DNA from 2 places in the Shewanella sp. 30m-14 genome. Region 2 is predicted to be linked to the other one. Evidence: predicted binding sites of a transcription regulator. Region 2 holds the regulator's gene; the other holds the start of a gene.
What was found. Region 2 encodes MetJ, which represses methionine synthesis genes. Its sites were predicted from a motif close to TAGACGTCTAGACGTCTA; they were not measured.
Positions count from the first base shown of each region.

Region 1 (16,315 bases), on a different contig from region 2:
GCATTCGAAGTTGTGGCTAAGCCGTCAAGCTTTCTCAGCCTATGAGCATACGCACTTTTCACCCAAAAACCGCTGAAGGCTCAAGTGATTGGGTGAGAAAGCGCAGACAATAACGCTACAGAAGCTAGCAGGAAGAAATTTAGTAGTCGAAGCCGGGCTGGGCTTTAATACCATTATCAAACGCATGCTTTATGGGTTGCACCTCGCTAACGGTATCAGCCAGCTCGATTATCGCGCGGTGACACGCTCTGCCTGTTACTATCACATGTTGCATTGGCGGACGGTTCTTCAGCGCCTCAAGCACTCGCTCAACTTCTAGATAGTGATAACTGATCATATAAGTTAGCTCATCGAGCATCACAAGATCGATCGTTGGATCGTTAAGTAATTGCTCAGTGGCTTCCCATGCTTTAACCGCTGCTGCGGTGTCTTTTTCTCTGTCTTGAGTTTCCCAGGTAAAACCGGTGCCCATCACATGAAAATCGACGCCTGCACCTTCGAGCAAGGTGCGTTCACCACAATCCCAGTTACCTTTAATAAACTGCACTACGGCAGCTTTCTTACCATGACCGACTGCGCGAGCGACAGTGCCAAAACCTGAAGTGGATTTGCCTTTGCCATTACCGGTTAGCACTAACAGAATGCCTTTCTCTTCTTGGGCGCGCGCGATCTTGGCATCCACGCCTTCTTTGATCCGTTGTTGACGCGCTTTATGACGCTTTGCCTTGTTCTCGACGGCGGTTACGTTTTCGGCTTCATTTTCATTTGCACTATTTTCATTGGCACTATTTTCATTGGCACTATTTTCATTGGCACTATTTTCATTGGCACTATTATTAACGTTAGCGTCTGTCATGTTACGTCCCTATTTTGACTTAATTTGGCTGCATCCCAGTACTGGCGAGGATTTCAGCAAATGAATTATGATGAATGCTCATAAGAATTTAATTGTTTAGTAAGCACTCAACTATCGTTTGACTTTTACACAAATCTACTATTTTTTAGTCAAGCACAGCTATTTTTCACTCTACTGCCTGCCAGATCTGATTAAGCCGACCGAGATCTAAATGCTGCTCTAACACATCTGCGAGCCGCTCTAGTTGCTGTTCACGCACTTGATTCACATCGATGACCTCTGCCTGCTCCATACCCGCCCATTTAAGGAGCAACTGACACGCCTGTGGCGAATCAAATAATCCGTGCAGATAAGTCCCCATAATTTGGCCATCACTGGATAACATGCCCTCGGCATGGCTCACGCACTTGTTTGCTTCTGTTTGATCAACAGAGGATTCCTCTGTTTTTGGCATGAGTGCTAGCGGCTGAGTTAATGGCAGTAGCGATCGTGAGCGGCCACAATGAATTTCATAGCCCTGTACCCTAGCCGTTTCACCGAGCAAAGATAAACTCCCCTCAACTTGCTGCAATACTTTGTTGGCTGTCAGCTCAGTGACTAATGGCAATAAACCTAAGCCCTCGCTGCAGCCCGCATTATCTTCGATCCCTGCAGGATCGTCGATCGCCTGCCCTAAGATCTGGTAACCACCGCAGATCCCTAACACCTTGCCACCATAGCGTAAGTGTTTATCTATCGCTGTGTCCCAACCCTGCTCACGGATAAACTCAAGATCGGCGCGCACGTTTTTACTGCCCGGAATAATGATTAAATCCGCAGCTGGGAGTGATTGCAGGCTGTTATGTCTGCTCGCTTCAGCTTGGGTCTGCAACGACACATAGTTGAAATCGATCTGCGGATTAAGCCTTAACGGATCAAAATCGGTGTGGTTACTAATGCGCGGTAATACTAAGACTAATACTTTAAGCTTAGTTTCGCAGCTCTTTACGGGCGCAGCAATGAGTGCATCTTCGGCGTCGAGGTGCAGGTCGTGTAAGTAGGGTAAGACCCCAAGCACAGGTTTGTTAGTGTAGCTTTCTAACCAGTCTAGGCCGTCTTGCAACAGGCTAACATCACCACGAAAACGGTTGATCACAAAGCCCTTAACCCGCGCTTGCTCTGATTCACTCAGTAGCGCCAAAGTGCCAACCAAATGGGCAAATACGCCGCCTTTATCGATATCGGCGATGATAATGACTGGGCAGTCGACCTCTTCCGCAAAGCCCATATTAGCAATGTCGCCTTCACGCAGATTGATCTCTGCAGGGCTGCCCGCTCCTTCTACCAATAGCATGTCGTATTGAGATGTTAAACGCTGATAAGACTCAAGCACTGCCGCCATGGCCTTAACTCGATAACCCTCGGCATTTTTACCAAAGTAATCTTCAGCTTCCATCTGCATCAAGGCTTTACCGTGCACGATGACTTGCGAGCCAGTATCTGAACTGGGTTTTAATAAAATAGGATTAAAGTCAATTTGCGGTTCAAGCAGACAAGCCACAGCTTGTAGTGCCTGCGCACGACCAATCTCACCACCATCTATTGTGACCGCGCTATTAAGTGCCATGTTTTGCGGCTTAAACGGCGCAACCTTCACACCTTGTCTAACAAACATTCTACACAGGCCGGCCACTAAAGTGCTCTTACCTGCATCGGATGTGGTGCCCTGTATCATCAGCACTTTGGCTTTATTTTTATCTAACTGTGTCTTATCTAACTGAGTCTTATCTAGCTCAGCCTTATATAACTCAGTGTTATTTATTGTTGCCATGAGATTGTTTTTTTAACCTTTCAAATTAAGCGGTAAGCCTGCTGTCACCAAAGTCACCTTGTCTGCAACCGCAGCAATATCTTGATGCAGCCAGCCCGCTTCATCCACAAAACGGCGGTTGATTTCGCCGAGCGGCACGATGCCGCAACCCACTTCGTTACTGACTAACACCACACTGCCCGGCAGCTCAGCTAAAGTGTGTAAAAATGCCGCCTTCACCTGTTGCCAGTCGTCCCTAGGCTTTAATAAATGATTGGTCAACCATAAGGTTAAACAGTCCACTAAGATGATGCTATTTTCAGATGCATGCTCCTTTAAGCCAGCACTTAACTTGAGGGGACATTCGATAGTGCGCCATGGAATGGTATCTGACTCACGCTGAGTTTGATGATGAGAAATACGCTCATCCATTTCATTATCAAGCGCTTGCGCCGTTGCAAAATAAAAGCACTCAAACCTCTGCAGCTCAGTTTGTCTGCTTTGTGCAGTGTGTTCAGTTAACCGCTTAAGTACTTGTGACTCGGCATACCCGCTTTTACCACTGCGAGCTCCGCCTAATACCAGATGGATCACCAGCTAACTCCTAGAATAAGTAACAATAGATAACAAGCCAGTTCACTACCTTGCTGCGCTGCGCCTAAAGTATCGCCGGTATAGCCGCCGATCTGCTTTCTAAATAACCTGACAAAACCGTAACGCACGAACAAAAGCCCGGCTATCAATACAAGTGCTGGTAGCAAGCCAACTAACAGCAGTGCCAATACGCCAGTTGCTAACAATATCGATAGCTCATTAATCCCTTGCTGCTGAGCCAGAGGTTTACTCTTACTGGTATCAGAATCACTGACATATTCTTCAGAAAAGATAAAACTCGCAGCCACCACACGGCTTAAACAGTGGCCCAGAATGAATGCCAGACTCACAGAGCTCGGGTCAAATAGCGCGAGTTCTGTAAGCAGTTGCCATTTGAGCAGCAGCGCCAATACCAAAGCCAGCGCGCCATAACTCCCCAGCCGCGAGTCTTTCATGATGTTAAGTTTGGCTTCTACCGTCCAGCCACCACCTAATCCGTCTGCGGTATCGGCAAGCCCATCTTCATGAAAGCCCCCTGTCACTATCACGCTAGTTATCATGGCAAACACAATCGCAACAGATGGCGATACCCAGTGCAGCATTAAGCTATAAACCAGCGCACTAATTACGCCCACCAGCAGACCTACCAAGCCGAAGTACCGACTGGCTTTATTTAGCTTATCTGCGTCAACCTCAATCCATTTCGGCATCGGAATACGCGTAAAAAAGCCCATCGCAATAAAAAATAGATTCAGCTGTTTTTGCCAAGCTTGCATGTAAATCTCCGATTTCAGGTCCTAGGTCCTAGGTCCTAGGTCCTACAAAAGAGGCTAACTGTAACGCCCTAGTACCTAGCTTTTTCTTTTCCTAGAACCTAGCCCCTTCTTTTCTAAAAACTAAATCTCTATGCCGGCATCTTCAAAGCTGGCCATTTCGTTATAGAAGTTGGTCGCCGCTTGAATAAGCGGTAACCCTAATGCCGCGCCCGTTCCTTCACCGAGCTTCATGCCGAGCTTCAATAGAGGCTTAGCTTGCAGAAACTCCAGCATTAAAAAGTGACCCTTCTCATCTGACTGATGGGCAAAAATCATGTAGTCACGCACGTTGGGATTAATCTTTACCGCAACGAGCGCCGCAGCACTGGCAATAAAGCCATCAACAACGACAAGCATGTTACGCTCTGCAGCAGCTAGCATGGCGCCAGTCATCTGCACAATTTCAAAGCCGCCAATACAGGCAAGCAATTGCATGGGATCGTTAAGCTCACTGTGGTGCACAAGCAGTGCTTGCTCGACTAACATCTTCTTACGCTTAAAGGTCGCCGCGTCGATCCCTGTACCTCGGCCGACACAATCTTCAGCCTTCATGCCTGTTAGTGCCGCCATAATCGCAGCAGCAGACGAGGTATTACCTATGCCCATCTCACCAAGCGCTATCAAATTACAACCATTTTGATGGTGGAACTCGACTCGCTCTGTCGCCATCTTAAAGCCTTGCTTAACCGCACCGAGCGTCATCGCCGCGCGCTTATGAATAGGGCCAGTACCTGAGCCTAAACGTTGGTTAATCACACCCTCTAGGTTTTCAATCGGCTTTAAGATCCCGCAATCAATTACCTCTAAGTCAAAACCCACCTGGCGAGTAAACACGTTAATTGCCGCGCCGCCTTGCATAAAGTTAATCACCATTTGCGTGGTGACTTCACTGGGCGCAATTGACACGCCCGATTCAGCAATACCATGGTCTGCAGCAAACACCATCATCTTAGGGTGCTTAATCTGCGGCTTATCTTTACCTAACACGCGAGCAATCTGCAGCGCTAAGGCTTCTAAGTCACCAAGCGCACCGAGTGGCTTAGTTTTGGTGTCTATTTTGTGTTGGATCTCAGCATCAAACTCAACATTTACTGGTGCGATATTAAACATCTCAGGTTCCCCTTAACCACTTAATAAGGATAATTATCTTGCGTCGCAAACTGACGTAAACTAAAAGCGTTTAGCGCTGCGGCCGCCCAAAATAAATAGAAAAAAGATACTGCCCATCACCGAGGTTATGATCCCCACTGGCAGCTCTTGATAACTCAATAAGGTTCGCGCTAATACATCCACCCAAACCATAAATAATCCACCGACTAACGCTGTTAACAGCAATGGGAATCGCCCCGGAAACAGTAAACGCACGGTATGCGGTACCATGAGGCCAATAAAGCCAATGCCACCGCAATTAGCCACTAAAATAGCAGTGATTAGCGAACAGATAAGCAGCATAGATAAACGTAAGCGACCCACATTGATCCCTAAAGTATGAGCCGTTTCATCACCCGCCCGCATAGCGACAATTTGACGCTTATTCAACAAGATAACCAGCAATGAAATCAGCACGACTAAAGCTGGCAGCCACAAGCCTTGCCAGCTGGCTTTAGCAAAGCTGCCTAAGGTCCAAAACAGTACCGATGCAGCAGCTTGTGGACTGGAAAAGTACAACATCAAACTGGCGAGTGCGCCAAACATAAACGAGGTTGCCACGCCAGAAAGCAACATGCGCTCAACCTGGGTGCTTAGGTTACGGCCACATAAGCTCAATACCAGCAATACCGATAAGCTGGCACCGATAAATGCGCCAACCGGCAGACTGAGCCAAAGCATACTTTGGCTAAAGAGGGTTAACGCCACTACAGCGCCAAAAGAGGCACCCGATGAGATCCCAAATAGATAAGGATCTGCCAGCGGATTTCGCGTCACAGTTTGCAGCACACTGCCCGCTATCGACAGTCCAGCCCCAGCAATAAATGCTAATAAGACTCGCGGTAAACGTAGCTCCCAAATAATGCGTTCTTTTACGCCAACAGGATCGCCGATACTAAACAGCTTGTGGCTAAACACATTTAGCACATCTAAGGTACTAATACTGGCAGCACCAAAACTGGTGGCAGCAAATGGGGTGATTAGCGCCACCAAAGTGAGTATAAGCAGAACGAGATGCTCAGTTCGGCGACGACAATTAATGGCTAACGGCAGACTCGCGATTGAGGCCTTACTCACCTTAAACATCTGTACCTCTCGCTTTTATTTGAACGAAAGCTTCAGCTTGAACTGACGCCTTTATATCCGCGGCGGTTTTCTCACCACTTGCCGACACGCCCTCGTAACCATAGAAATAACAGATAAGCGGATTACCATGCTGAGGATGAGGCTTGATTTCACAGCACACATCAAACACTTCAGCGATGCGCTGCTCAGTGAGTACCATCTTAGGTGAACCATTGGCTATAGCACGGCCCTTATCAAGCAGGAGGAGTTCATCACAAAGTGCACTGGCAAGGTTAAGATCATGAATAGAGGTGATAACGGTGATATTGAGACTGCGCAGTAGCTCTAAGGTTTGGATCTGATAACGAATATCTAAGTGATTTGTCGGCTCATCGAGAATAAGTAGTTTAGGGCGCTGCACAATGGCGCGAGCAATCAAGGCACGCTGCTTTTCACCGCCCGATAAGCTCTCATAGGCTTGATTGGCTTTATCTTCAAGACCTACTTTTTCAAGTGCTTGTGCGATCACAACGCGATCGCTGCGGCTAGTAAAATCAAAGGCACTTTTATGAGGCGTTAAACCTAGGCCGATAAGTTGCGCAGTGGTCATCTCGAAATGATGGGGGGTGTCTTGCAGTACCACGGCGATTTGCTGGGCAAAAGCTTTAGCCGATAGCGCGCTAATATCTTGCCCAAACAAGTTAATACAACCCGTTGTTGGCTTAATGAAGCGATATAAGCAGCGCAGTAGACTGGATTTCCCTGCGCCGTTAGGCCCTATAATGCCCAGCATCTTACCTTCAGCTAAGCTAAAGTCGATTGCCGACAAAATGGCTTTACCATCCAGTTGCCAGCCTAAGTCGTTAACAGACAGCACTGTTTGGGTTTTAGCTTCAGCGTGAATCTGCTGCTTTAATTGCGAATTAGCCATTGCAGCCATTTACCCATTGTTTGAAAAAACGGGCATCGAATAAGCAAGCATCATATAAACAGGCCTTTAGCAAGCCTCGATCTAGATCTAGGTCTAACAACCAAGCATGGAACTTCATTTTATTGTCTCCCTCGAGTCGCCCGCACGAGTTTATGTGTATATGGATACACTTTTAATTACAACACGTACTGAGTCATACGTACTGAACAACATAAGCTAGGCAGGTATCTGACTTGGAAGCACAGCCCTATGGCTAACCTTCCCTACAGTTGCGGGTACAGTCCGGACTAAGCGGCGAATAACTGCCAGCCTCCGGTTCCCTTTATGCGATTAAGCACCTAGCTTTCATTTTGTTTGACTTATTATTAGCTTAGTCGCGCTGATACTAACGAGACTATCCCAGCGACAATCCCCGTGAGTATTAAGCACTAACCTTAATGCAGACAGTAGCACTCAAGTAAGATAACGCCGCAGTTTAGCATCATACCAGCAAGGCTGATATCACCTTTGTTTTATAAATAAAACCAAGATTGACGGGCTAAAGCCCGACCTACGATAAAAAGGTTCTAGGTTCTAGGCTCTAGGCTCTAGGTCCTAGGTCCTAGGTTCTAGGTCCTAGGTTCTAGGTCCTTCTTTAAACTTCTACCGCCAATTTAGGGTCATGAACTGCTTATTATCATTGTGCAGCACATCAATCACTACCGTGGCCGCGTAAGGCAATTTAAGCGAGGTGTAAAAACCCGCACACTGACTGACGTCCAGAGCTTTACTCATTAAATGACGTATTACGCCACCGTGAGTCACCACTAATACCGTCTTTCCTTGATGCAGCTCAAGCATCGCCTGCCAGGCTTTATCGATACGCGCCTCAAAATCTTGCATAGACTCGCCATGAGGCGGCGATAACAACCAAGGGTTTTTCCAGTAGTGATCAAGCGCTGAGCCACAAGTTTGATAAAGCGCGTCGAAGGTTTGTCCGTCCCAATCGCCGAAGTTCAGCTCTTTAAAACCTGCTTCAATAGAAAAGTCTAAATCATGCTCACGAGCCAATTGCTCTGCGATGTTGGCGCAGCGCTGAAGCGGTGAACTAATCACACTATTAACAGTAAAACCAACGGTAAAATCGACTGACAAATCGGTTAAGCATAAGGCGGAAAATGCCTTTTTCATCTGCAACTGACCAAGCTCAGTTAACGCAACATCAACTTGGCCGCGTAAAATATTGCCACCATCGCATTCGCCGTGCCGAAGTAAAATCACCTTAGTGGTTTGCATTATACCTGTTGACCTTCATTATTTATCAGCAACTTAGTTAAAATTCATTGGCTTTTAATGCTGAAAAAGTATCATGCTTTAGCACTTGCACTTTTTATCGCCTCTCACGTATTATGGACGTCTATACGTATAAATGTCCAAACAAAATAAAAGGTCACTAATAATAAACGACCTTAACTGAAAATAACGGACATGATTTACACCAGATCTAGGTAAGTTAAGTATTCAGAGACTTATTTTGCTTGGTATTACAAGAATAACGATTTGCGAACTGGTAGGAATTATCTATGGCAACCTGTACCCCAACACATGCCTTGAGCGCAGTAGCACATACTCAAGACTCTGCCGACAAGGTTTTAGCAGTACTTACCCAAAAGCTTCAAGACGGGATCCTTATCCTCGACGGCGCGATGGGCACCATGATCCAAGATCGCAAATTTGAAGAACATGACTTTCGTGGTGAACAGTTCAAAGACTGGCATTGTGATGTAAAGGGCAACAACGACATGTTGGTGCTCACCCAAGCCGATGCTATCAAGCAGATCCATAAAGACTACCTGTTAGCCGGCTCTGACATCATAGAGACCAACACCTTTAATGCCACCCGCATCGCCATGGCCGATTACGACATGCAGGAGCATTCAGCTGCGATCAACTTAGCGGGTGCACGCATTGCACGCGAAGCCGCCAATGAAGTTGAAGCAGAGACGGGTCGCCAATGTTACGTTGCAGGGGTACTTGGCCCAACGAACCGCACTTGCTCCATTAGTCCAGATGTTAATGATCCCGGCTTTCGTAACGTTAGCTTTGATGAGCTGGTTGAAGCCTACATCGAGTCAATCAACGCGCTAATTGCAGGCGGCTGCGACATCATCATGGTCGAAACCATTTTTGATACGCTAAATGCCAAAGCCGCATTATTTGCGATTGAAACGGTGTTTGATGAACAAGGATTCCGTCTACCGATTATGATCTCGGGGACGATTACCGACGCCTCAGGGCGTACCCTTACCGGACAAACTACCGAGGCTTTTTATAACTCACTGCGCCACGTTAAGCCTCTGTCTATCGGCCTTAACTGCGCCCTTGGACCAAAAGAGCTTCGACCATATGTAGAAGAGCTGTCAAAAATATCTGAATGCTTTGTGTCGGCGCACCCAAATGCTGGTCTACCCAATGAATTTGGTGGCTACGATGAAACTCCAGAGCAGATGGCGGAAATCATTGAAGAGTGGGCCGAAGAGGGCTTTTTAAATATCATTGGTGGCTGCTGTGGTACCACGCCTGATCATATCCGCGTTATTCGACAAGCCGTTATCAAGCACCCGGCCCGCGTACTGCCCGACATCCCAGTTGCATGTCGTCTATCAGGGCTTGAGCCACTGACCATTGATGCCAACTCGCTATTTTTGAACGTAGGTGAACGCACTAACGTAACCGGATCGGCTAAGTTTTTACGCCTGATCAAAACTGGCGAATATGAAGAAGCGCTGTCGGTTGCCCGTGAGCAAGTTGAAAGCGGCGCACAGATAATCGATATCAACATGGATGAAGGCATGCTTGATGGTGCCGAAACCATGCATAAATTCCTCAACCTTATCGCCTCTGAGCCTGATATCTCGCGCGTACCGATTATGATCGACTCCTCTAAGTGGGAAGTGATTGAAGCGGGCCTTAAATGCATTCAAGGTAAAGGCATCGTTAACTCTATCTCGCTTAAAGAGGGTGAAGAAAAATTCATCGAGCAAGCAACCTTAGTTAAACGCTACGGCGCTGCGGCAATTATCATGGCGTTCGATGAACAAGGCCAAGCCGACACCAAAGCGCGTAAAATCGAGATTTGTACTCGCGCCTATAACGTGCTGGTAGATAAAGTCGGTTTTCCGCCAGAAGACATTATCTTTGACCCCAACATCTTTGCCATTGCCACAGGTATTGAAGAGCACGATAACTATGCCGTTGATTTTATCGAAGCTACCCGTGAAATAAAACGCACCCTACCTCATGCGATGATCTCTGGCGGCGTGTCGAACGTATCGTTCTCGTTTCGTGGTAACAACCCGGTGCGTGAAGCGATTCATGCCGTATTTTTGTATCATGCAATTCAAGCAGGCATGGACATGGGTATCGTCAACGCCGGACAACTGGCGATTTATGATGATATCGACCCAGAGCTAAAGGAAAGGGTTGAGGCGATCGTGCAAAACCTCCCTTGCACAGCGGCAGATGCCAACGGTGAGCCAAGCAATAACACCGAGCTACTGCTTGAAGTCGCCGAGAAGTTCCGTGGTGACGGTAGCCAGGCTGCCAAGAAAGAAGACTTAGAGTGGCGCAGCAAGCCGGTAAATGAGCGTTTAGCCCATGCGCTGGTAAAAGGCATCACCGACTTTATCGATGCAGATACCGAAGAAGCACGCCAACAGGCAACCCGCCCACTCGATGTGATTGAAGGGCCGCTAATGGATGGGATGAACATTGTTGGCGACCTATTTGGTTCCGGTAAAATGTTCCTGCCACAAGTGGTTAAATCTGCGCGCGTAATGAAAAAAGCCGTTGCCTATTTAAACCCTTATATTGAGCTTGAAAAAGTCCCAGGCCAGTCTAACGGTAAAATTTTAATGGTTACCGTTAAGGGGGATGTGCACGATATAGGTAAGAACATCGTTGGTGTGGTACTGGCTTGTAACGGCTATGAAGTGATTGATTTAGGCGTGATGGTGCCGGTGGAGAAAATTATCGAAGTCGCCAAGGCTGAAAATGTCGATATTATCGGCATGTCAGGGCTTATCACGCCAAGCCTTGATGAGATGGTGCATAACGTTAAGAGTTTCCATAAGGCAGGCTTAACGATTCCGTCAATCATTGGCGGTGCGACTTGCTCAAAAATTCATACCGCAGTGAAAATAGCCCCGCACTCGCCAACCGGTGCTATTTATATTGCTGACGCCTCACGCGCCGTGCCTATGGTATCGAAGCTGATTAACAACCAAACGCGTCAAGCTACCATCGATGAAGCGTATCAAGAATACCAAGTGATGCGCGAAAAGCGTCTATCACAGGCTAAACGAAAGATTATTACCTCTATTGAGGTGGCGCGTGAAAACCGCTGCCAACACGACTGGGAAAACTACACTCCATTTGTACCTAACATACTGGGACGTCAAGTGTTTGATGATTATCCACTAGAAGACTTAGTAGAGCGTATCGACTGGACGCCATTTTTCCGCAGTTGGGAGCTACACGGTCACTTCCCACGTATTTTAGATGATGAAGTGGTGGGTGTTGAAGCGCGTAAATTATTCGCTGATGGTAAAGCCATGCTGGATAAAATAATCAGTGAAAAGTGGCTTACCGCCAAAGCGGTTATCGGCTTGTTCCCAGCCAACACAGTTAACCATGACGACATTGAGCTGTACTCTGCCGATGGGACGGATGAATCTCGCGAGCAACCAATCATCACCCTGCACCACCTGCGGATGCAGATTGAGCGCGTCGGTAACGACAACTTCTGCTTAGCTGATTTTGTTGCGCCAAAAGACTCTGGGGTTGCCGATTATATGGGGGGCTTTGCGGTAACAGCAGGCCATGGCATCGACGAGCATGTGGCGCGCTTTGAAGCCGACCATGATGACTACAGCGCCATTATGCTTAAATGCTTAGCAGACCGTTTAGCCGAGGCCTTTGCCGAGCGTATGCATGAGCGTGTACGTAAAGAGTTTTGGGGTTATGCCAGCGATGAAGTACTCGATAATGAAGCGCTTATTCGTGAAAAGTACAAAGGTATTCGCCCTGCACCAGGATACCCTGCTTGCCCTGACCACACAGAAAAAGGTCTGCTTTGGGATTTATTAAAGCCAGATGAAACCATTGGCCTTAACATCACTGAAAGTTATGCCATGTTCCCAACGGCTGCTGTTTCGGGTTGGTACTTTGCCCATCCTAAATCCCGCTACTTTGGCGTCACCAATATTGGCCGCGATCAGGTAGAAGATTACGCAGCACGTAAAGGTATGAGCATTGAAGAAACGGAAAGATGGTTAGCCCCTGTGCTTGACTATGACCCAGAGTAAGAGCCAGCCTTAAGCGGGAGAACAAACTTGGTAGCTCAGTGGCCATAGGCCTAAAGCAAACAGCCTTGAGCGGGAGAACAAACTTGTTTGTTCGGTGGCCGTAGGCCTAAAACAAAAAGCAAAAAGAGTCCCCAACACGCTTGTACCAAGCGTGCAGGGTCGAAGATAGAGTAAGATGGAATTCAAGTATTGTCCTACTGATAACCCTATCAGTGGGACTTTGCTATTACGTTTACTTACTTTCCTGAATATGAGTCATCAGGTATTTAGCATCTTTCCAAACACCGCCGAGTGTTGCAGAGCCGCGGGTATACAACCAAGGCAGCCCAATAAAATACAATCCATCAACGTCTTTACTCACGCCGCGATAATTACTCGGGTAGTTCATCTCATCAAAAGAGATATCTTCAATCCAAAAGAAATTGGGTTTAAAACCGGTAGCCCAAATAATGTTTTTGATACTGCTGATACTGCCTTTTTGAAACTTGATACTACTTGCATCAGCTGACAATGTTCTGCCCATATGAATCACATTTTCTTTTGCCAAAAGAGATTTCACATCAGTACCGATAACAGGCTGCCCGCCCTTACTCAGCCATTTACCTATTTTGCTAAAACGGTTAACCGATAAAAAGCCAATATGAGTAAACCACCACCATAGCGTTTTACCTAAAAATGACTGCGGAATAGCGGTGATTTTATCTGTACCAGAGAAGTGAACTTTGCGCCCGGTATCGGCAATTTCTGATAAAATTTGCACGCCAGAATCACCCGCTCCAACCACTAAACAGTCACCCTCTTGTAGCTGTGCAGGGCTTTTATAGTTTTCACTGTGTAATTGAGTAATATCTTCTGCGATATTGACATGGCAAGGCGGCGTGTAGGGAGTATGAAAAGGGCCCGTGGCGATAATGAGTTGTTTGGCTTGATAGCTAGCCGTATCACTGGTAATCTCAAAAATACCATCGACTTTCTTTACCGAAGTAATTCTTTGATTGAATTCAATAGGTATCGAAAACTTCTCGGCATAACTCTTTAAGTAATCTGCCACTTCATACTTATTGGGATAATACCCTTTAGGGAACGGAAATGGCATTCCCGGCAGATGGTTATATTCAGTCGGAGTAAACAACTTTAGAGAATCCCAGCGCTTTAACCAAGGCGCGCCAATGTGTTCATTGGCATCTAAAATTAAGTAATCTTGCTTATTTTGAGACAAGTTATAGGCCATAGACAGCCCAGACTGACCCGCGCCAATAATGATAAATTCTTTCATGGATACCAAATACTTCATGTCGTTATTATTATGCGCAGTATTCTAACAGAACATGACTCTTAAACCTGACTAATGCTGAAAGTGCTCAAATTCCTAACTGTAAAGATTGGCATATACTTAAGGTAACTCAGAATTAATCCCCCAGAGCACCACGGAACAATCTAAATTCAAATTATTGTTATTTACCGCCAATTTAGTGATTCAGATCACTGTCTCGCGGCCAAAAAGGTTTATTATTCGCCGTTCTCAGGAGGAATGTTCTTTCCTCCGCACTGCTTACCACAATTTATTTTAGGATACACACAATGAAGAAGCTTCTTCCTACATTGATCATGCTATTGATCCCTTCTGTTTCATGGGCACACCCAGGTCACGGTTCTGTTGGTTTATTCCATCACTTATCTGATGTTGCACCTCTTATCTTGCTAGCCGTTATCGTCGCTGGTGGCGCTATTTGGCTCCGTTCTAAACGCTAAATATTCACACTCTTTTATTCATTAGATTTTAAAAGCGCTCGCAGCCGATCCTTCACTGAATCGTTTGAGTTTTGTTGCTACTTTTAGTTTAGGTTTAGCCTAGATTTAGCTCAGATTCAGCGTAATTTCCGTTTAGGGCTTGCTCAAACGTTACTTAGACCCTGCCTAAATCTCATCAACTTCATATTGATTGAGCAGCCTAGTTTTGCGCGTTTTTCTGAAATCTTTATTTATTTTGCATACTAATTTTTAGATATGCGAACTGTCGGCTTGCTATTTGGCCTTCAATATTTGGATAAATTTGATTGATGAATATTCCTGAGAGCGTTTGCTTTAAACGCCCCGAGTCTCATTTGGGTTGGCGTGCTGAGCTAAGCCTTAAATATGGCTTCAAGCGAGAAAAAACTCGCCTTTTAGAACGTCATCAGCTCGGCCCTTTAACGGTACAAAAAACTTTCTTCCCTGAAGGTGCTGTTTGTCATACCTATCTATTACACCCTCCAGGTGGCGTGGTCGGTGGCGATCAGCTGAGTTTTAATATTGATGTTGGCTGTCACGCTCACGCCTTATTAACCACGCCTGGAGCAACTAAATTTTACCGCAGTAATGGCGAGCAAGCATGGCAAAGCCAAGAGTTAAGCGTCGAAAAAGGCGGCTTACTTGAATGGCTACCAATGGAAAACATTTTCTTTCCTGGGGCGAACTGTAAATTGCTGACACAAATTAAGCTGGCAGCGGATGCCCGGTTTATCGGTTGGGAAATCCAGTGTTTTGGTCGCCCAATGCTAACAGAGCACTTTGATCATGGCCAAGTATTAGGGCAAACCTTTATCCGTCGTAATGACCGGGTATTACTGGCAGAAACGGTACGACTGCAAACGCCAACTGACTTAGTTCAAGCTGCGGCTTTACGCGAGTTTGCTATGTCTGGAAGCCTGTATATCACTCCAGTGGAACCTGAACTAATCGCAAAGATTAACCAGGTGATTGACGAGCAACAGAGACGCTTTAAAACAGAAGTTTTGCTCGGTGCCAGTGAGATAGGCAGTGCGTCAGTAAGTAGTGCGATGTCCGTAGCCAGTGGCGCGGAAGATAGTTTGATGATCGTGCGAGCCTTAGGCCAACAAACCGAACCCATGATGGCAAGCTTTGTGCAAATTTGGCGCTGCGTTCGCGAGCACTGGTTTGGTGAGTACCCAGAAGTGCCAAGAATATGGTCAACCTAATGCAAAGTACACTGACTCAGTATCAATAACACCAACAAGATGGTCGCCATTGCCTCGATATAACAATCGATTTGAAAGAGAAAAAACCATGAAATTAACCCCAAGAGAAAAAGACAAACTGATGCTGTTTACTGCAGGCTTAGTCGCTGAGCGCCGATTAGCACGCGGCTTGAAACTGAATTACCCAGAAGCAATAGCCTTGATCAGCTGCGCCATTATGGAAGGTGCTAGAGACGGACGTACAGTAGCCGAATTGATGAATTACGCCCGCACTATTTTGACAGCCGAGCAGGTCATGGAAGGCGTACCAGAGATGGTGCATAACGTCCAGGTGGAATGCACCTTTCCTGATGGCACTAAGCTAGTTTCGGTACATGAACCGATTGTTTAAACACATTTTAAGCACTTCAGTCCATTAAGTACTTCGTCGATTAAGTTGTTAAAGGAACACCATGATCCCTGGTGAAATCATTGTAAATAAGGCGCTCGGTGATGTTGAGCTCAACCAAGGCTACGACAAACATACGTTAACCGTTGCCAACATGGGCGATAGACCGATTCAAGTCGGTTCCCATTATCACTTTTATGAAGTGAATGAATTTTTAAGCTTTGACAGAGAACAAACCTTAGGGTTTCGTCTCGATATTCCTGCCGGAATGGCGGTGAGATTTGAGCCAGGTCAAAGCCGCACAATCGCGCTAGTCGCATTTTCTGGTAAACGCATTATTCAGGGCTTCGATGGCCAAGTAATGGGGAAAATTAAGGAGTAAGTATGGCTACCATTTCAAGACAG
Region 1 covers NZ_JBRILW010000002.1:87,985-104,299, forward strand. Annotated here, with positions in the region: gene cobO (cob(I)yrinic acid a,c-diamide adenosyltransferase) at 140-856, opposite strand; gene ACVBIU_RS02185 (cobyric acid synthase) at 1,023-2,570, opposite strand; gene cobU (bifunctional adenosylcobinamide kinase/adenosylcobinamide-phosphate guanylyltransferase) at 2,679-3,239, opposite strand; gene ACVBIU_RS02195 (adenosylcobinamide-GDP ribazoletransferase) at 3,236-4,015, opposite strand; gene cobT (nicotinate-nucleotide--dimethylbenzimidazole phosphoribosyltransferase) at 4,136-5,164, opposite strand; gene ACVBIU_RS02205 (FecCD family ABC transporter permease) at 5,225-6,289, opposite strand; gene ACVBIU_RS02210 (ABC transporter ATP-binding protein) at 6,282-7,199, opposite strand; cobalamin riboswitch at 7,402-7,556, opposite strand; gene ACVBIU_RS02215 (histidine phosphatase family protein) at 7,842-8,474, opposite strand; gene metH (methionine synthase) at 8,762-12,544, shown strand; gene ACVBIU_RS02225 (flavin-containing monooxygenase) at 12,777-13,820, opposite strand; gene ACVBIU_RS02230 (hypothetical protein) at 14,126-14,296, shown strand; gene ACVBIU_RS02235 (urease accessory protein UreD) at 14,605-15,522, shown strand; gene ureA (urease subunit gamma) at 15,611-15,913, shown strand; gene ACVBIU_RS02245 (urease subunit beta) at 15,975-16,292, shown strand; gene ureC (urease subunit alpha) at 16,295-16,315, shown strand, end outside.
Region 1: a site for MetJ is predicted at 8,589-8,606, ahead of metH (methionine synthase). Genes of this name have one in related genera too.

Region 2 (16,315 bases):
TGCTCTAAATTGAGCAAGTTTTTGGCCAGCACTTGTTGCTTACTTTCCATGCTTTTTAGCTCACGGATATAGGCATCAAGCTTTTGCTGCGACTCTAAAATACGTAGCTTAGAAACAGCTTGCACTTCGGTGACCGATTGCATCATCTTAAGTGTCTGCTCTGCGGTTTTAATCTGATCGCTTAACGGTGGAATTTCTGCTTGTAAGCCGTCAATTTCAGCTTGGGATTTAGCAATGTCTGACTCAGAAAGCCTTGCTACAGCAGTGCGCTCCTCATTCATACGCTTAAGTGAGGCGGTATGTAGCTTGACCAGTTGTGGGTACTCAATGGCAAACTCAGTAAAGTCGGCGTCACGCTTATCGATAAAGGCATCGTAACGTTCAATTTTGAGTAGTAAATTAGCGCGTTTACTGGCGAGCTCCTCCTCTGCCGATTGACTGTCAATCGAGACAAAGGTGGCAAGTATATCGCCCTCTTTAACGACATCGCCTTCTTCGACTTCAACAGAAGCAATGGTGCCTCCTGTACGGCTTTGAATAACCTGTCTATGTCCTAGCGGTACCACTTGGCCTTTGGACTTAGAGATCTCTTCAACATGGGTAAAAATAGACCACAGCAGCATGATCAGGATAGAGCCTGTGATAAGCAAAATAATACGCTTGATCAGCTTTCGCTCCGCTGGCGCCTCAATCGCATCGGTAAACTCGTGCTCAGGCCAGACTCGATTTGCTAGTTGTCGATTATCCATTAGAGAGGTTCTCCTGAGATGACGCAGCTGGTGGTTGCTGAGGTGCTTGTTCTGGAATGGGGCCGGCGTAAACCACAGCACCTTTATCTAAAATTACGACTTTGTCGGCTTGCTGGATCAACTCTTGGTCATGACTGGTAAATAGCACCGTTGCCTGTCCTTTAAGTTCACTAAAGGTTTTGAGGAGTTGCGCCTTAGCTATAGGGTTACGGTTAGCAATGGGTTCGTCTAGTACGATAAATCTGGACTGCTTAAGTAAGGCGCGAGCCAGACTAATATAGCTACCTTCAACGGCAGAGAGAAGCGTGTGACCGCGATTAAATAGGTTGATGTTTAAGTCATTTCCAAGTGCATTGAGCAGTGAGTTTGCTCCTGCGTCTTTTAAGGCTTTAGTCAGCTCCGCATCTGTCGCTTCAGGTTTTGCTATGCGCAGGTTCTCGGCTAAGGTGCCAGGAAATAGGTCCGGTTCTGCAGGACAAAAAGCGGCCCACTGTCTAAAAGCTTCAGGATCATATTGCTTAAGATTCTTACTGTTGACTGTGACATAGCCAGCTTGGGCTTCAACAACACCGATCGCCGCCAATAGCATTGAGGTTTTACCGCAAGCATTTGGACCGATAATCGCAACGTTTTCTCCAGGCTCAATATCGACGGTAACACCGGCTAGGGATGGCTCTAAGTCTGCAGAATAGCGTAACGTTACATGTTGAAAGCTGATGCCGGGTGCTTGATGTGTATCGGGTGTATCGAGCCTAAGCTCGTTTTGTTCAGTGCTTGCTTGCATAAAACGATCAAACTGAGTAATTGCAGAGCCCATCATGGTGATTTTTTGGCTGGAGGAAAAAGCCAGTTGAGCCGGCCCCGTGATCCGCCAAATCAGCATGACGCAAGCGATGAGTGCTCCCGGACTGATGCTCTGGTTTAACACCAAGAAAATCCCTGTAAATACGGTGACTAACGCAGTAAGCAGGCTCATTGCATGAGCGACGGCGGCATTAAGGCCATTGCGTTTTGCGTATAAAAAGTTTTGTCGACAGTTCTCTTTGCATTGACGAGCAAATTTAGTATTCCAGCCGTCAGTTTCTCCACTGGTTTTTAATTGTAATAGGTTCTTTGCTAGCTCATTAATCGAGTTTTGATAATCACCACTAATCGTCGGTGAAGCCGATTGTGCATATCTATTAACAGCTTTCATTACGAGGTAAAAAAGCAATAGCATCACAATGGGGACGATGACTAACCAACCACTTAGTAGGGCGATGGTCACAAAGGCGATGAGGGTAAATGGCAGATCGACCAAGCCTGCGCCGCCGGGACCGGCTAACAAAGTTCGTACTTTTTCAGCGTTGCGCATTCTTGCCATATGATTGGAGATCCCCACTCGAGAGAGCACCATCAAAGGCATGCTGAGTAGTCGTCTAAAGGTCAGATCGGAAAGATCTCTGGCGAAACGGTTGCTGGTGGTGGCTAATACATTGGCGCGAGTTAATCGGCTGGCGACTAATATTCCCAATGCGAGCGCTGCGCCGAGTGCAATGCTGGGGAGTACATTGGGAGCTTGCCCACCAATGACTTTATCGTAAACCGCCATGGTAAACAGGGGAACAGCCAGGCCTGTCAGGCTTGAAAGCAAACTAAGCCAAAATACTGGACGATACCATTTAGCCCTTTTGCTCATGTGCGCGGCAAAGGCGCGAATATTTTGTTTACTGCTTGGCAGGTATTCGATAACAAACAGGTGTGCAGGTTTGGGGATGGCACTTTCTTGAATGCTTTGCCATTGATCTGTAGCGATATCGAAAGCTTCAAATAGCTCGTCACGGCGGCGAGCAATAAAGGCGGGCTCAGTTTCGGGTACCACAATAAATGGATGGATCGATTGAGCGATGGCTTGCTGGTGTAACTTGTACACTGAAAAGCCGATATGGTGCTTCTTGAGTAAGCCTGCTAACTGAGAGGTATCAATATCTTGGAACGTTTGGTCATTGATTAAGTTGGTCGCTTGAGCAAAAAGTCCAAGCTGTTGAAATAAACTGATGAGTATGGGTTTTAGCTCTGGCATGTCAGGCTGCTTTTCAGAATGAACACTTACGGGATCTGTCGTCATCATATTCATCCTTGTGCCGGTGATGTTGTTGGCAGTATTTCACACTCGCCATTTGCGCTGACATTGACCCGCAAATCACTTTGACTGTTAAGGGTGTCAAAGTGAGAGGCGCACAATATGGTCATCTTGCCTTGGTACTGTTTAAGTACTGTCAGCAAGCGCACCTGTGAGTCGGTATCTAATGAGATCAATGGCTCATCGAGTAATAAAATAGAAGGTGACTGCACTAACGCCCTTACCAATGCAATGAGCTTAATCGCCCCCTTATTAAGCATTTGACTGTCATTCACGCCGACTTCGGTTTGGTAACCTGCGGGGAGTTTCGCGATACTCACCGTCAAACCTAAAGCTTCGGCTATCTCCATCGCTCTTGATTCTCGCTCCGGTCTAAACATGGTCATATTTTCTAGTAGGCTGCCCGCAAAAAGAGTGGGCCAGGGGGATACATAGGTGACTGATTGGCGATATTCGTTGGCGTTATGCTCTAGCTGTGCAATGCCTGCGATATAAATTGTTCCTTGCTCTAAATGGTGAAATGCGCCAACAACACTCAATAATAAACTGGCGTGGGTTAGTGGATCTGATGTGATAGTCACTAAGCTACCCGAAGGAATATTCAGGTTAAAGTTCGCGAGTTTTGCGCCTACTTGGTGACTTGCTGCAGCTTCAAAGGTAATCGGCCCAAGGGGGAGTTTTTGATGATACTGAGTGTGACCGTTAAAGGATTCTAGAGGTAGCTTGGCTAAATCATCGACATGAGACATGGCTGTTTTAGCTGATACGAGTCGAGATCGTAAACTGATGATTGCGCTAAGAGGAGCGATTGCGCGTCCAGCTAAAATTGAACAAGCGGCTAGGCCACCAGTCGTTAAATCTCCATCTAGCACTTCCAAGCAACCAATCAGTACGATTAATAAGGTCGTACCTTGGGATGCGCCTTGAATAAGTTCTTGTAGCTTGGATGAAAGCCAGTCGACCTGTTGTTGCAGTGCAAGACGGCGGTAATTGATCTCATTGTACGTTGTCGATAGTCGCGTCTCCATTGCTAAGGCTTTTGCCGTGGTTAACCCCGACAATACCAATATCAGCATACGAGAGCGTTCATTATCTGTTAGCGCTAACGCTTCAGTGACTCGGGTTAATTTTTGGCCTATCACTAGCACCAAGGCCCCAATAAGCGCCCAAACGATAATGGGAATAAACACGAGTGGGCCACCTATATAGGCGACGAGTGCTAAAAAGATCAGGACAAATGGAAAATCCATCAAGGCAACTAAGGCTTGGCCTGAATAGAGTTCACGAATGGCAGCAATGCTTGCCAGTCCATTAGAAACCTTACCCGCTCCGAGATTTTCCACATGATGGTAATCAGAACGCATCAGGGCGCTAACAAGGTTAGTGGTCGTTTTGAGCTCAAAGTTAGCCGCGGATGACGCCAACATCCAGCTACGAGCATAGCGTAGTAGTAACTCCAGCAAGATAGCGACTGCAACGGCAGAGACCAGCACACTTGCGGTGCCGTAGCCTTGATTCGGTAAAATACGGTCGTAGATTTGCAGCATGGTAAAGGGGAGGGCAAGTGAGAGCAAATTGATGAAGATTGAGGAAAGAAACAGTTCGGCCCAAGCCCGATTACTGTTTATTAAGCTTAAGTTTTTTCTCATTTGCTGACCTCATCCTAGACGGAGTAAAACAGTGTTTAAATGATAGCCCATAAATGGGTGTTTACAGTAACTTAACTTAAATTTAACAGCATGGATATAGTCAAAAAGAAGCATTAGAAGAGTTTTCTTTATGGGTGCACAAGGGGGAGAGGCGGTTAACTAAAAGGCATAATGAAAAAGAGTCAGCCAGCGGATGTCGATAATGCTGGCTGACGAATCACCTTACTACTGGAGTCTCTGCAAGGTCAGTTGGCAGGATTATGGGTCGTTATTACTGATGATTATCCGTTGCTGTTAATGTTATTTTGCGTGTTTTTGGCCTGCTTTCACTTTCATCGGATCTCCGTCATAGCCTAAGGCTTGCCAATCGAGTCTGCCTTGTTTGCTATGACAATCCTTACACTTGAGGGCATCCTCCTTAGGTGAAACCATATGGTTGATTGGCCACCACATCTCTGTGGCAGCAAAATCATATTCACCACTGTACTTAAGTCCTTTTTCGGCCATAGTTTGATTTTGCGCCATGCCCAGTTGAGCAGCTTTATCCCAGTCAAAAGTTTTCCAGTAGCCATCTTTACCAAAGACTTTTGGGGTGATGAAGATATTTAACTTCTTGTCGTAGATCTGTTTACCCGTATGTACTTTAAAAGGTGCGATTTTGGCTTTAGGATCCTTGATGTTGCCTAAAGGATGAGTCAGCTTAGTGACAGCGTTAGGCTGTATTTTATCGCCAGCCATATAAGCATCGGCTTTACCGTTATACCAGGCGTATTGAGGTATAACATTCTTAGCCCATACGAAGTCACCTTTCTTTTTCATGTAGTTGTGCTTGCCATATTCATCTCGGGTTTGTTCCCGGTCAGAGCCCGCGGTTGACCAGTCCCAACTCATTTTTGTTGGTTCGTTTTTAGCAAATTCAGGAATATGACAGGTTTGGCAGGCAACCGCTTGACTGTGCTCATTAAGCTTGCTGTTTTCATGGGGCGTACTCTCGTGACAGTTTACGCAGCCGATTGGGTTATTACCTCCAGGTGAGACGCCCATGGCATTACCTGTTATTTGGTGATTGAGCGTGGCGTGACAGTCTTGGCACTGAAAGTCATTACCGTCAGTATCCATATGCACATCGGTACGTTTGTCTGGGTAAGACATAGAAGAATCAAGATCGCCGTGTTTGACGCCATCGCCCCCGCCACCATAGAAGTGGCAGGTTCCGCAGTTGTCTCGCACAGGTGTTCCTACATTTTGCGCCACCCGTTCAAGGTTGACTTTCTTTGAGACTTCACCCGCGCCAGCAGGGTCTTTGACGTAGGTGCCGGTGGTGTCGTGGCAGATAAGACAGTCGACCTTGGTCATATCGGTAAAGTCGAAGTTATTGTCTTTCCAGCCGTAACCCGCATGACAGCTTGTGCAGCGGGGCTCGTTACTGGAGATCGCAACACAGAAATTATTAATGGTATTTTTCTTGCCACGCTTTACGCTGCGCCCAGGAAGAGACTGCTCTAGTTCCCAGGTCCAGTGTGATGATTTCATAAAGTCTGCGGCATGATCTTCATGACATTCTATGCACTGAGTTGTAACGTCTGAACCCGTTGCAAATGGCCCTTGGATAAACTCACTATGGTCTTGGGCTGCCCAGGTGCTAGTGCAGTGTAGGAGCATAGTGAGCAGGCTGAGTGTGATAGCTATGGTTTTCATGACGAATCTCCATCCCCTCGGTAATTAGCCGAGGGGGAATCCATTTTTGTTAGAAGTTGACGGTGAGAGAGGCGTTAACATCAAAGGCGGTGTCGACGACGGGTAACATTGAGTAAGCCGTGCCTGCGATAACCTCATCGATATCTTGAGGTGCTCCTACAGGCGTGCCGCTACCCGTATATTCAAAGTCATAGTAGAGACCTGCAAGCTTGATAAACATACGTGGATTGATATCAAACATGTAATAGGCTTCGCCGACATGGCCACGAGTCGCTAGCTTACTGCCGATAGGGTCGTCTTGCGCTTGCGTGAATGGGGTCCAGTATTTAGACCCATAGTTATATTCGAGACCAAATTTTCCGTATGGGGCAGGGATCTGAATACCGACATAGGCACCGTAACCCTCTTTTGGACCACTGTCGTCAGCGGCACTTGGCATCATGATGATCTCAGTGCCATCGGCGTTAAGCTGAGCTTCAAAAACGGCATCACTTAACATGCCACCGAACATGCCTGCGTTGCCGTTACCATCAGCGCGTGTCCAACCACCAGAGATAAACCATTTCACGTCATTATCTTCTTCACGTGCAAAGCCGATCCCACCTAAGAACATATCGCCAATAACACCGCTGGGCTGTACTCGAGTTTCAAAGTTAAAGTTGCTGAACTTCTGCATATCTTGATACATAGTTGGCGCAAAAATGCCCGCTAGCTGAGTCGGGAAGGCCATGGTGCCTTTAAAGCCATCATTGACATCTTTGGCGCCAAAGAGGGTGAATTGAAGAAAGTTTTTGCCATCATTTATCGCATCAATATTAAAGCCACCTAAGTGAGTATCTTTGGTGACGATATCGCCAAACATTTCGCCATTACCCCACTGGGATTCAAAGCCTTGGCCATAACAGATACGCACAACTTGGCCATCGACTCCGGTCAACTCTCCGAGCTTGTATCCTAATGTGGCACCATCGAAGTTAAAGTTGACTAAGTGACCTGATGGCGTTCCGCCTCGTTGCTCATTTTCACGATATTGGGTTGGGGGGCCATAGGTTGAAGGCCGACGTCCAATGGAGAGATAGAATGGTGAACCGTTGATGTTCTTCCAGTCGAAATAAGCGCGCTCGACTCTTAGCCAGTCGCCACTGGTGTTACCGCTGCTGGTGCCATCCATGGTAAATGAGCGCCAAGAATCGAATACTTGCACTCCGGTAGAGTCGCCCCAGTTTTTATACATAGAGAGCCGGCCCGCAAAACTGACGTTGTCCCAGACTTTGGCTTTTAAATTGAGGCGTAACCTTGTGGTGTAAAAAATATCGTTATCGATATCTTGAGTGGTTTTTTGAGCTAAAACATAAGGCATGATCCCCTGAAGCTGACCACTTTGGAATGCCGCCGCTAAATTCGGATCTGCCGCCATCATTTTACCTAAAGGTGAGCTTGGATCATTTGGCATGCCAAATGCGCCGGACATCGCTTTGGCACCAAAGTCACTAAAATTGACCTTTATTGCAGGGTTCCAGGTCACGTTTTGATAGTGAAGTGAGTGAGCTTTGGTACGAAAGTCGCCAGTGATCAAAATTCTGTCGAGGGCGGAGTGGCGCTCATTGTTATCGACGCGATCATTGAGATCGTCAATCTCGCTGGTGATGTCCTCTAGCTGTTGCTTTAGATCTGAAATTTTTTGAGCGTCGTTTTCATTGGCATATACACTGCCAGATAAGGCGATAGCATTGGCAACGAGTAGTGATATAAGGGTACGCATAACATCTCTCCTTTCGAGGTTTGACTTATCTTGCTGTTGTCTTGTCTCGATTGATGTTGAGGGGCAACCTGGACTTGGCTGATTTTTGGCAGCACGAGGCCCTGAGGCTTTCCCCATTTTTAATTTATCTGTTGGTTACTCTGAGAATCTAAGAATGGTGGTAAGTCGGCTTACCGCGTCTTAGCCACAGGTTTGCGGTTGATCTGAGTCAGCCGCATGGTCATAAAGGAACTGTTGAATATCTTTTAAGTCCTTTTCAGATAGCGCATTAAAGGCTTCTTGATCACCTTTGTGCTTCATACGTTTAAAGAAGCGATCCCACTGGCTCATGGTTTTTGTCATTGGAGTGATCTCTCCCCCCACATCACCTTTGCTATGGCAGGCTTTACACTCTTTTTTATAAAGGTGCTTACCCTTTTTAGGGTTACCGCCGTCTGCAGCCTGGGCTTGAAGCCCCAAAGACAGCGCAAGGGCAAGGCCTATTCCGATTTTTGAGATTGTTTTCATCATCAATTCCTTACTTTTTTATAGGTTTGATGCCGTCCTTTGCGTGGTTAATTAAATGCTTTAAAAATGCTTCCGTGTTGTTACTAAATTTAGCAGGTGTTGTTGGGTTAAATATTGAGCTTGATCATGTTCATGATAAAAATCTAATTGATAAAAAGATCATTGAATAAAATCTAATGGAGGTTGGCGTGTGTGTGCTTGCTGTTGTTTTTAAAGGGTTTTATGGTTTTGAGTGTGATTTTGATTATCTGTTTTTGTCTTGCGGAGTGTTTTTGGTGCGAGGTCTGTGTCACGTTTTTGGGTTTTAGCTATCCCTAAAGTGATAACTAGGTTGACTTGCTGTTAATAAAAAGCCCTAGCAGAAAGACTGGAAGGGCATTAACTTGTGTGAGGGAAGATTAAGGCTGTTGACGCGTAGGTGCTAATACGATTTCACGCACACATACATTTTGTGGTTGCTCGAAGGCGAACACGGCTGCATCAGCAACCGCTGTTGGCTCAATCACTCCGCCCATGAACTCTTTCCACTCGTTGTAACCCGCTTTGATCTCTTCGCTGGTGGTGTGGCTTAATAATTCGGTTTCAACTGCCCCAGGCGCAATCGTCACCATACGCACATCATCTAAGGCGACTTCTTCACGGATATTTTCTGTGAGTGCATGTACAGCAAACTTAGTGGCACAGTATGCCGCATGGTTCGGGAATGTTTTGCGGCCTGCTATTGAGCTCACGTTGATGATGGTGCCTGTTTTGCGCGCTTTCATATCGGCAAGAACCGCGTGAATACCATTGAGTACACCCATCACGTTGATGTTAAGCATACGGCTCCATTCGGCAGGATCTTGAACATCCGCTGCGCCCAGTAGCATGACTCCAGCGTTATTGATTAAGCAACCTACAGGGCCAAACTTGGCTTCGGCTGCAGCAATAGCGCTTTTCATTGCATCTGCATCAGTTACGTCAACACTGACGCATAAGCTATTTTCAAGTGCCAGAGCTTGCATAGGTTCAATGCGGCGTGCCAGTAAAAGCAGTGGGTGACCCTTAGCGCTAAAGGCTCTAGCCATTGCCGCACCAATACCAGAAGATGCACCTGTAATAACGATTAATTGTTTCATATCAGCCTCAATAAGGGGGTAGGATCTCGATTGATGAGTATTTTATATAAACCAATATTGTTGATATATAATCTATAGAGAATATGATTGTTTACATATGACTTCTAATGCTCGTCAACATACCGAGATAAAATGGATTGCCGTTCATGTATCAAGACCTAAATTTAGCAGATGTTCGCGCCTTTACCGTGATTGCAGAGAAAGGCAGTTTTACCCTTGCGGCTGAAAAGCTAGGTTGCTCTCGTTCTCACCTTTCAAAGCAGTTAACGCAATTAGAACGCTACCTGGGAGTGACCCTAATTACTCGCACAACAAGGGCGCAGCGATTAACAGAGCAGGGCAGCTTTTTTTATGAGCGCTGCCAACATGCCTTAGATGTTATGGAGCAAGCCGTCGCCAAGACGGTTGATAACGCCCATAACTTGCAGGGAAAAATCAATATTAACTGCGTTGGTGGTTATATCGGTGAAGAGATCGTCAACCAACTGGTGAACGACTTTATGAGCCAACATCCGAACATTCAGATCCATCTTGATTTTAGTAGCCAGCGAGTAGACTTAGTGCTTGATGAGTTTGATTTGGTCTTCAGAATGGGAGAGCTTGAAGACTCAGGCTTGGTGGCGAGAAAGTTGATGGACATTGCCAATTGTACACTGGCATCGCCGGCTTATATTGCTAAGCGCGGTCGTCCTCTGCATCCAAAAGAGTTGAAGAGCCATGCCTGTATTACCGGGTCGGTATACCACTGGAATTATCACTCTCGTAGCGATAAAAACCAAAAGGCAGAGGTCACGATTGCTGGCACTTTCTTATGTAAAAATGGCCGCGTGATGAAAAGTAGTGCGTTGGCAGGAAATGGTATTGTCAGATTACCTGAAATTTACTGTAGCACGGAGTTAGATAGCGGTGAATTAGTGCATGTATTTGAAGATTGGACCATATCGGATACACCGCTTTATCTGCTTTATAACAAAGATCAGTTTCAACCAGCTCGATTAAGGCAGTTTATTGATTTCACTACACAGCACTTTATGGAATATGTGGCGTTGCCAAAAAATTGAATTGAATTAATTTTGATCCCCCTTTAATCGGTTTGTTACTGATGATTGGGGTGGCAAACATTTTGCTATATAAATGTTTATTTAAGGTTAAATTTGTCATCCATTTTAGTCGATTTTGTCTTAGAATATCTTAAGAACAAAAATAACCTTTTTTCGATTTGAGTCGTATTGCTGCTTAGAGCGTTAAGGACATTAAAAGGTGGAATGGATGAACCTAAAGAAAATAGCACTAGCTTGTGCCTTGTTACATTGCTTTTCAGCCTATGCAGGGCAAGAATATTATGAGGCTCGAAGCGATGCTATGGGGGGAGCGGGCGTTGCAGCTTCAAATAAAGAGGGGGCGGCTTTTGTTAATCCTGCCTTACTCGCGATTAATGCGCATAAAGACAATTCTGCAGTACTGCTGATGCCTGTTCTTGGAATCGATATGGCTGATAGCGATGACATGATAGATAAGTTTGATTCGCTGATTGACTCATACGATGGCTTAGCTGATGCGATTGATACTGGCAATAGTGGTGATATTAATCAATTTCGTGATGATTTAGTAGCTGATTTAGAGTCGTTAAAGGGCACTTCAGCCTATGCGAGTGCAGGGCTTGGTTTCAGCGTGGCCATTCCACATCAAAGAATGCCGATGGCAATCTTCTATAAGACTTATGTCAACGCCGTCGGCGTTGCTAATATCGCGCAGTCAGATATCAATACCCTCAATAATTTAGATCCTAATAATCCACCACAAATTTCTGATTTAGACTCTCAAGGGCAAGTAGTAGGCGGCGCAGTATCAGATTTAGGTATTGCATTGAGTTTTCCACTTTCTATCGTCAATATGCCGATTGCAGTGGGTATATCGCCAAAGTTTCAGCGCGTTGACACCTATAACTATATTGCCAATGCGAATAACTTTGATGCCAGTGATTTTGACGACGTTAAGTACCGTAATGATGAGACTAACTTTAACCTCGATATCGGTGTCGCCTTGCAACCATTTGAAGGGCTGACGCTAGGTCTGTCGGGGAGAAACTTGATTAGCCAGGATGTGGATACCATAGAAGTTGAAGGGCAAAAGTTTACCTACCGCGTAGAGCCCTTAGTAACCGCTGGAGTGGTTTATGACTGGGGTATTTTATCGGTAACCACAGATATCGATCTGATTGAAAATAAGAAGTTTAAAGAGCTCGATGGTACTCAATATTGGCGCTTAGGGGGGGAAGTTAGAGCCTTTGATTGGATGTCGCTACGAGTGGGTTATCGCCATGATATGAAAGACTCTACAGCTAATCTCTATTCATTGGGTTCAGGCTTTGCCTTCGGTGATTCGTTTTTCTTAGACTTCACCGGTATGTTTGGTGATGACAATGCGGTAGGAGGCGTGCTGCAAACCTCCTACCATTTCTAACGAGTAACGCTAACCCATTAACTCTATCGTTGATTTAATGGTTAGGATAAGCGCACTGCCGCCACATAAAGCCAGAGTTAACGCTCTGGTTTTTTGTTTGTCGACTCGCCCAACCAATCGCCCCGCCACGATATATCCCAAAATCACAGAAGGTAGCAGCATTAAAGAGATATAAAAGTGATGCAAGGTCAGCAAGCCTGCAAATGCCAAAATGATCAAAGCAATCATCGAGCTGAAGATAAAGAAGGCCGATAAGGCGGCGCGAAATTGGCCTGCATCTTTACCGGAAAGCAAGATGGCAAGAGGCGGCCCACCAATTGCGGCTATGTTGCCAAAAATACCGGATAAAATGCCTGCGATAAATAAGCTAAATCGATTCACTGGAATGCTAAATTTCATCAAGCTTAAACCAACCGCCAATGCCACAATCGCGGCTATCGCCAGACCTAAAATCGGTTGCGGCGCAATTAAAATCAACGTCGCGCCGAGTATGCCGCCAGGAATACGACCTAAGAGTGCATATTGCAGGCCATTAAACTCAAGCTGACCTCGCTCTCTAAATAGGGTCAGCAGTGCAATAGAGAATCCCATCATGATAACAGGTGCAGGTACTAGGCTCGGATCGACGATATACAGCAAGGGGCTTGCAACGACGGCTAGGCCAAAGCCGATAAGACTTTGGGTTAGTGCGCCACAAAAGATAATCAGTGAGGCAAGTAGTAATGTAATGGGTTCGATCATCTGTTTATCCAGCCAAGACGGCTTATATGGGAACGAATATAGGTTGGCCTATCAGTGACGATGGCGTGAATCGATTTACAGGCAAACTATCAGTCTGCTACACGTTTATAGTGGTATAGAAGCAGATAAGGACTGCTAAGCAGTCCTTATCTGGAGATCATGTTTGTCGATAATCAATGAAGATTATTCAAGTTCTTCCCACTCAATGCCCATTTCATCCATTAGACGTTTAACCTCTGCAGGCATGCTGTCGGGTTTATCTTTAGTTAGATCGGCATCGTTTGGCAGTGGCTGGCCTGTGTATGCATGCAGGAATGCTTCGCACAACAGTTCACTGTTTGTGGCGTGACGCAAGTTATTCACCTGGCGGCGTGTGCGTTCATCGGTAAGTACTTTAAGTACTTTCAAAGGAATGGACACAGTAATTTTTTTCACTTGTTCATTCTTTTTGCCGTGTTCAGCATATGGGCTGATATAATCGCCATTCCACTCAGTCATTGACTCACCTGTAATTTCAAAATTCGGGGCAGATTTTAACCCTTTAAATTGTGCAGTCAAATTATTGCCTCTTATTTATGATAAATGCAAATAGATTTCTATATGCATGGACGTCTAAACGTCTAAAGTGGTTGACGAGGAGGATGTGCTTAGGTACATTTAGACGTCCAGACATCTCTAATAAGAAAATCAGTAACTAAGGAGTAGTACATGACCGAGCGTAAACTTGCCACCGCGGCAGTGCGTCAAGGCATTGAGTCCGATAGCCAACATGGCGCTGTTGTACCGCCAATATACCTGTCAACTAACTACTCTTTTGATGGTCATAAAAATCCAAGAGACTTCGATTATAGCCGCTCGGGTAACCCAACTCGCTCCATTCTTGGCGATGCGATTTCCGAACTTGAAAAAGGTGCGACGGGAGTGGTGACTTGCACTGGTATGGCGGCAATCACCTTGGCGACAAATCTACTCGGGCCAGATGATTTACTTGTCGTGCCACATGACTGTTATGGCGGCAGTTACCGTTTATTTACTAACCTTGCCAAGAAAGGTCAGTTTAAGTTGCTAGTAGTGGATCAGACTGACTCACAGGCACTTAATCAGGCGATAGCGCAAAAACCTAAGATGGTATGGTTAGAAACACCGTCGAACCCCTTACTTCGCGTGGTCGATATTGAAGCTATCAGTTCGGCTAGCCATGAAGTCGGCGCGTTAGTCGTCGTCGATAACACTTTTCTGTCACCTATTTTGCAACAGCCGTTATTACTTGGCGCCGATATCGTGATCCATTCTACGACAAAATATATTAATGGTCATAGTGATGTGGTGGGCGGTGCTGTTGTGGCTAAAGATCCTGAAGTCGGAGAGTTGCTGCATTGGTGGTCAAATACATTAGGGCTAACGGGTTCAGCATTTGATAGTTATCTCACTTTGCGCGGAATTCGCACACTTGCAGTACGAATTCGCGAACATCAGGCGAATGCGCAACGAATTCTTGATACCCTAGTCAATCATAAAGCTGTATCCAAAATTTATTACCCAGGGCTTAAAGATCACCCGGGGCATGAGATTGCGGCCAAGCAGCAAAAAGGTTTTGGCGCCATGTTGAGCTTTGAGCTCCAAGGTGGGGAGCCCCAGTTGGTGGAGTTCTTAAAAAATCTAAATTATTTTTCAGTTGCAGAAAGTCTTGGCGGCGTTGAAAGTTTAGTGGCCGTTCCTGCGACCATGACACATAGGGCGATGGAGCCAGAGGCTCGCGCTGAAGCTGGCGTAAAAGATACGCTTATCCGTCTTTCTGTTGGTATCGAAGATGCTGACGATCTTGTTGCCGATATTGAAGCTGCGCTTAATGCTGCAGCCGCTTGTTAATTAAAGGGGTATACGATGGCACGCTGTCACTTACATAAATTTGGTGGCTCAAGTCTAGCGGATGCAGACTGTTACCGTCGCGTTGCTCATATTTTGCTGACGCATGGCCACAGCGACGATTTAGTTGTGGTGTCAGCTGCCGGTAAAAGTACTAATTTCCTGTATAAGTTGCTCGAATTAAGTAGCACTAAACAGTTGTGGCAAGAAGAGCTGCAGACACTCATTAGCTTTCAGCAAAATTTGATTGAGCAATTGCTCTCAAATGAGCAGGCACGTTCTTTAAGAGAGCGTTTATCTACCGATAAATCTCAGCTGATCAGTCTATTGTCGATAGAGTCAATTAATGACTATCAGAGCAGCCAGGTAGTCAGCTTTGGTGAGCGTTGGTCAGCGCGCCTATTAGCTGCATTGCTGCGCGAGTCAGGGGTTGCGGCGTCGGATGTCGATGCTCGCACCTTACTGATTGCTGATGAGGGCGCAGTGCCGCAAATTCGCTTGCAAGAGTCTCGCGAGCGTGTGCATCTGATGACCGAAGCACACCCAAATGAGCGGCTAATTATTACGGGGTTTATCTGCGCTAATGAGCGTGGTGATACCTTACTGTTAGGGCGTAATGGCTCTGATTTTAGTGCCACCTTGATTGCTAGCTTAGCGGATATTGAGCGGGTCACGATTTGGACCGACGTTGAAGGGGTATTTAACGCCGATCCGAATAAGATCAACGATGCAAAGTTGCTGAGTAGTCTTTCACTTGCTGAGGCAAACCGTTTAGCCCATTTAGGCTCACCGGTACTGCATAATCGTACTTTGCAGCCACTATTTGATACCCAAGTGAGTCTGGCTGTGCGTTCAAGTTACGCCTCCCACACAGACTTTACCTTGATTGCACCTAAGAGTTCTTCGGCAAGTGCGCCAGTGGTGACAAACTTAAGTAGCGTTGCCTTGTTTAATCTTGAGCTGAAGAGCGATTTTAAACAGTTTATCGCCTTGCTTGAAGAAACAGGCTTGAGCCCACTTGCTCATTGGGAGCTTGGGCAAAACCGAATTGAGTTGACCGTAACGCTTGAAAACCAGAAGCAAGTGTTAGCTTTGCTTGATGTTAATCGTGAAGCATTAGCTGTGAGTAATATTAAGATCACCGAAGACTTAGGCCTAGTTGCGTTAGTCAGCGCCGATGCAAACCTTTACCGTCGTGGATTTGCCAGATTATTGAGCCGTAACGCCAGACCACTATTTAACGATGGCATGAGTCTCGTGACATTAGTGCCGCAAGGGCAAGTTAACCTGCTAACGCAAAAAGTTCATCGTCGCTGCGCCGGTCCACGTAAGCGCATTGGTGTGCTATTGCTAGGGGTGGGCAATATTGGTGAAGCTTGGGTCGATCTGTTTAGCAATGCCCAGGCGGCGCTTAATAAAGAGTTAGAAGCCAGTGTTGAGCTTGTTGGTTTAGTGAGCTCACGCAAGGCACTAATTAGCGATGAAGGTATTGAGCTTGATACTTGGAAACAGGTTTTTGAAGAGCATGCGACGCCTTGGCAATATAGTCACTTATTTGATGAGGTACATGAGCTGGAGTGTGATGAAGTTATTGCGCTCGATATTAGTGCCAGCGCTGATTTAACTCTGCAATATCCAGA
Region 2 covers NZ_JBRILW010000023.1:1,305-17,619, forward strand. Annotated here, with positions in the region: gene ACVBIU_RS15840 (HlyD family type I secretion periplasmic adaptor subunit) at 1-749, opposite strand, end outside; gene ACVBIU_RS15845 (peptidase domain-containing ABC transporter) at 742-2,859, opposite strand; gene ACVBIU_RS15850 (ABC transporter transmembrane domain-containing protein) at 2,862-4,520, opposite strand; gene ACVBIU_RS15855 (tetrathionate reductase family octaheme c-type cytochrome) at 4,821-6,218, opposite strand; gene ACVBIU_RS15860 (DUF3373 domain-containing protein) at 6,268-7,980, opposite strand; gene ACVBIU_RS15865 (c-type cytochrome) at 8,161-8,490, opposite strand; gene ACVBIU_RS15870 (SDR family oxidoreductase) at 8,886-9,605, opposite strand; gene ACVBIU_RS15875 (LysR family transcriptional regulator) at 9,752-10,666, shown strand; gene ACVBIU_RS15880 (conjugal transfer protein TraF) at 10,875-12,068, shown strand; gene ACVBIU_RS15885 (sulfite exporter TauE/SafE family protein) at 12,078-12,809, opposite strand; gene metJ (met regulon transcriptional regulator MetJ) at 12,993-13,307, opposite strand; gene metB (cystathionine gamma-synthase) at 13,518-14,678, shown strand; gene ACVBIU_RS15900 (bifunctional aspartate kinase/homoserine dehydrogenase II) at 14,694-16,315, shown strand, end outside.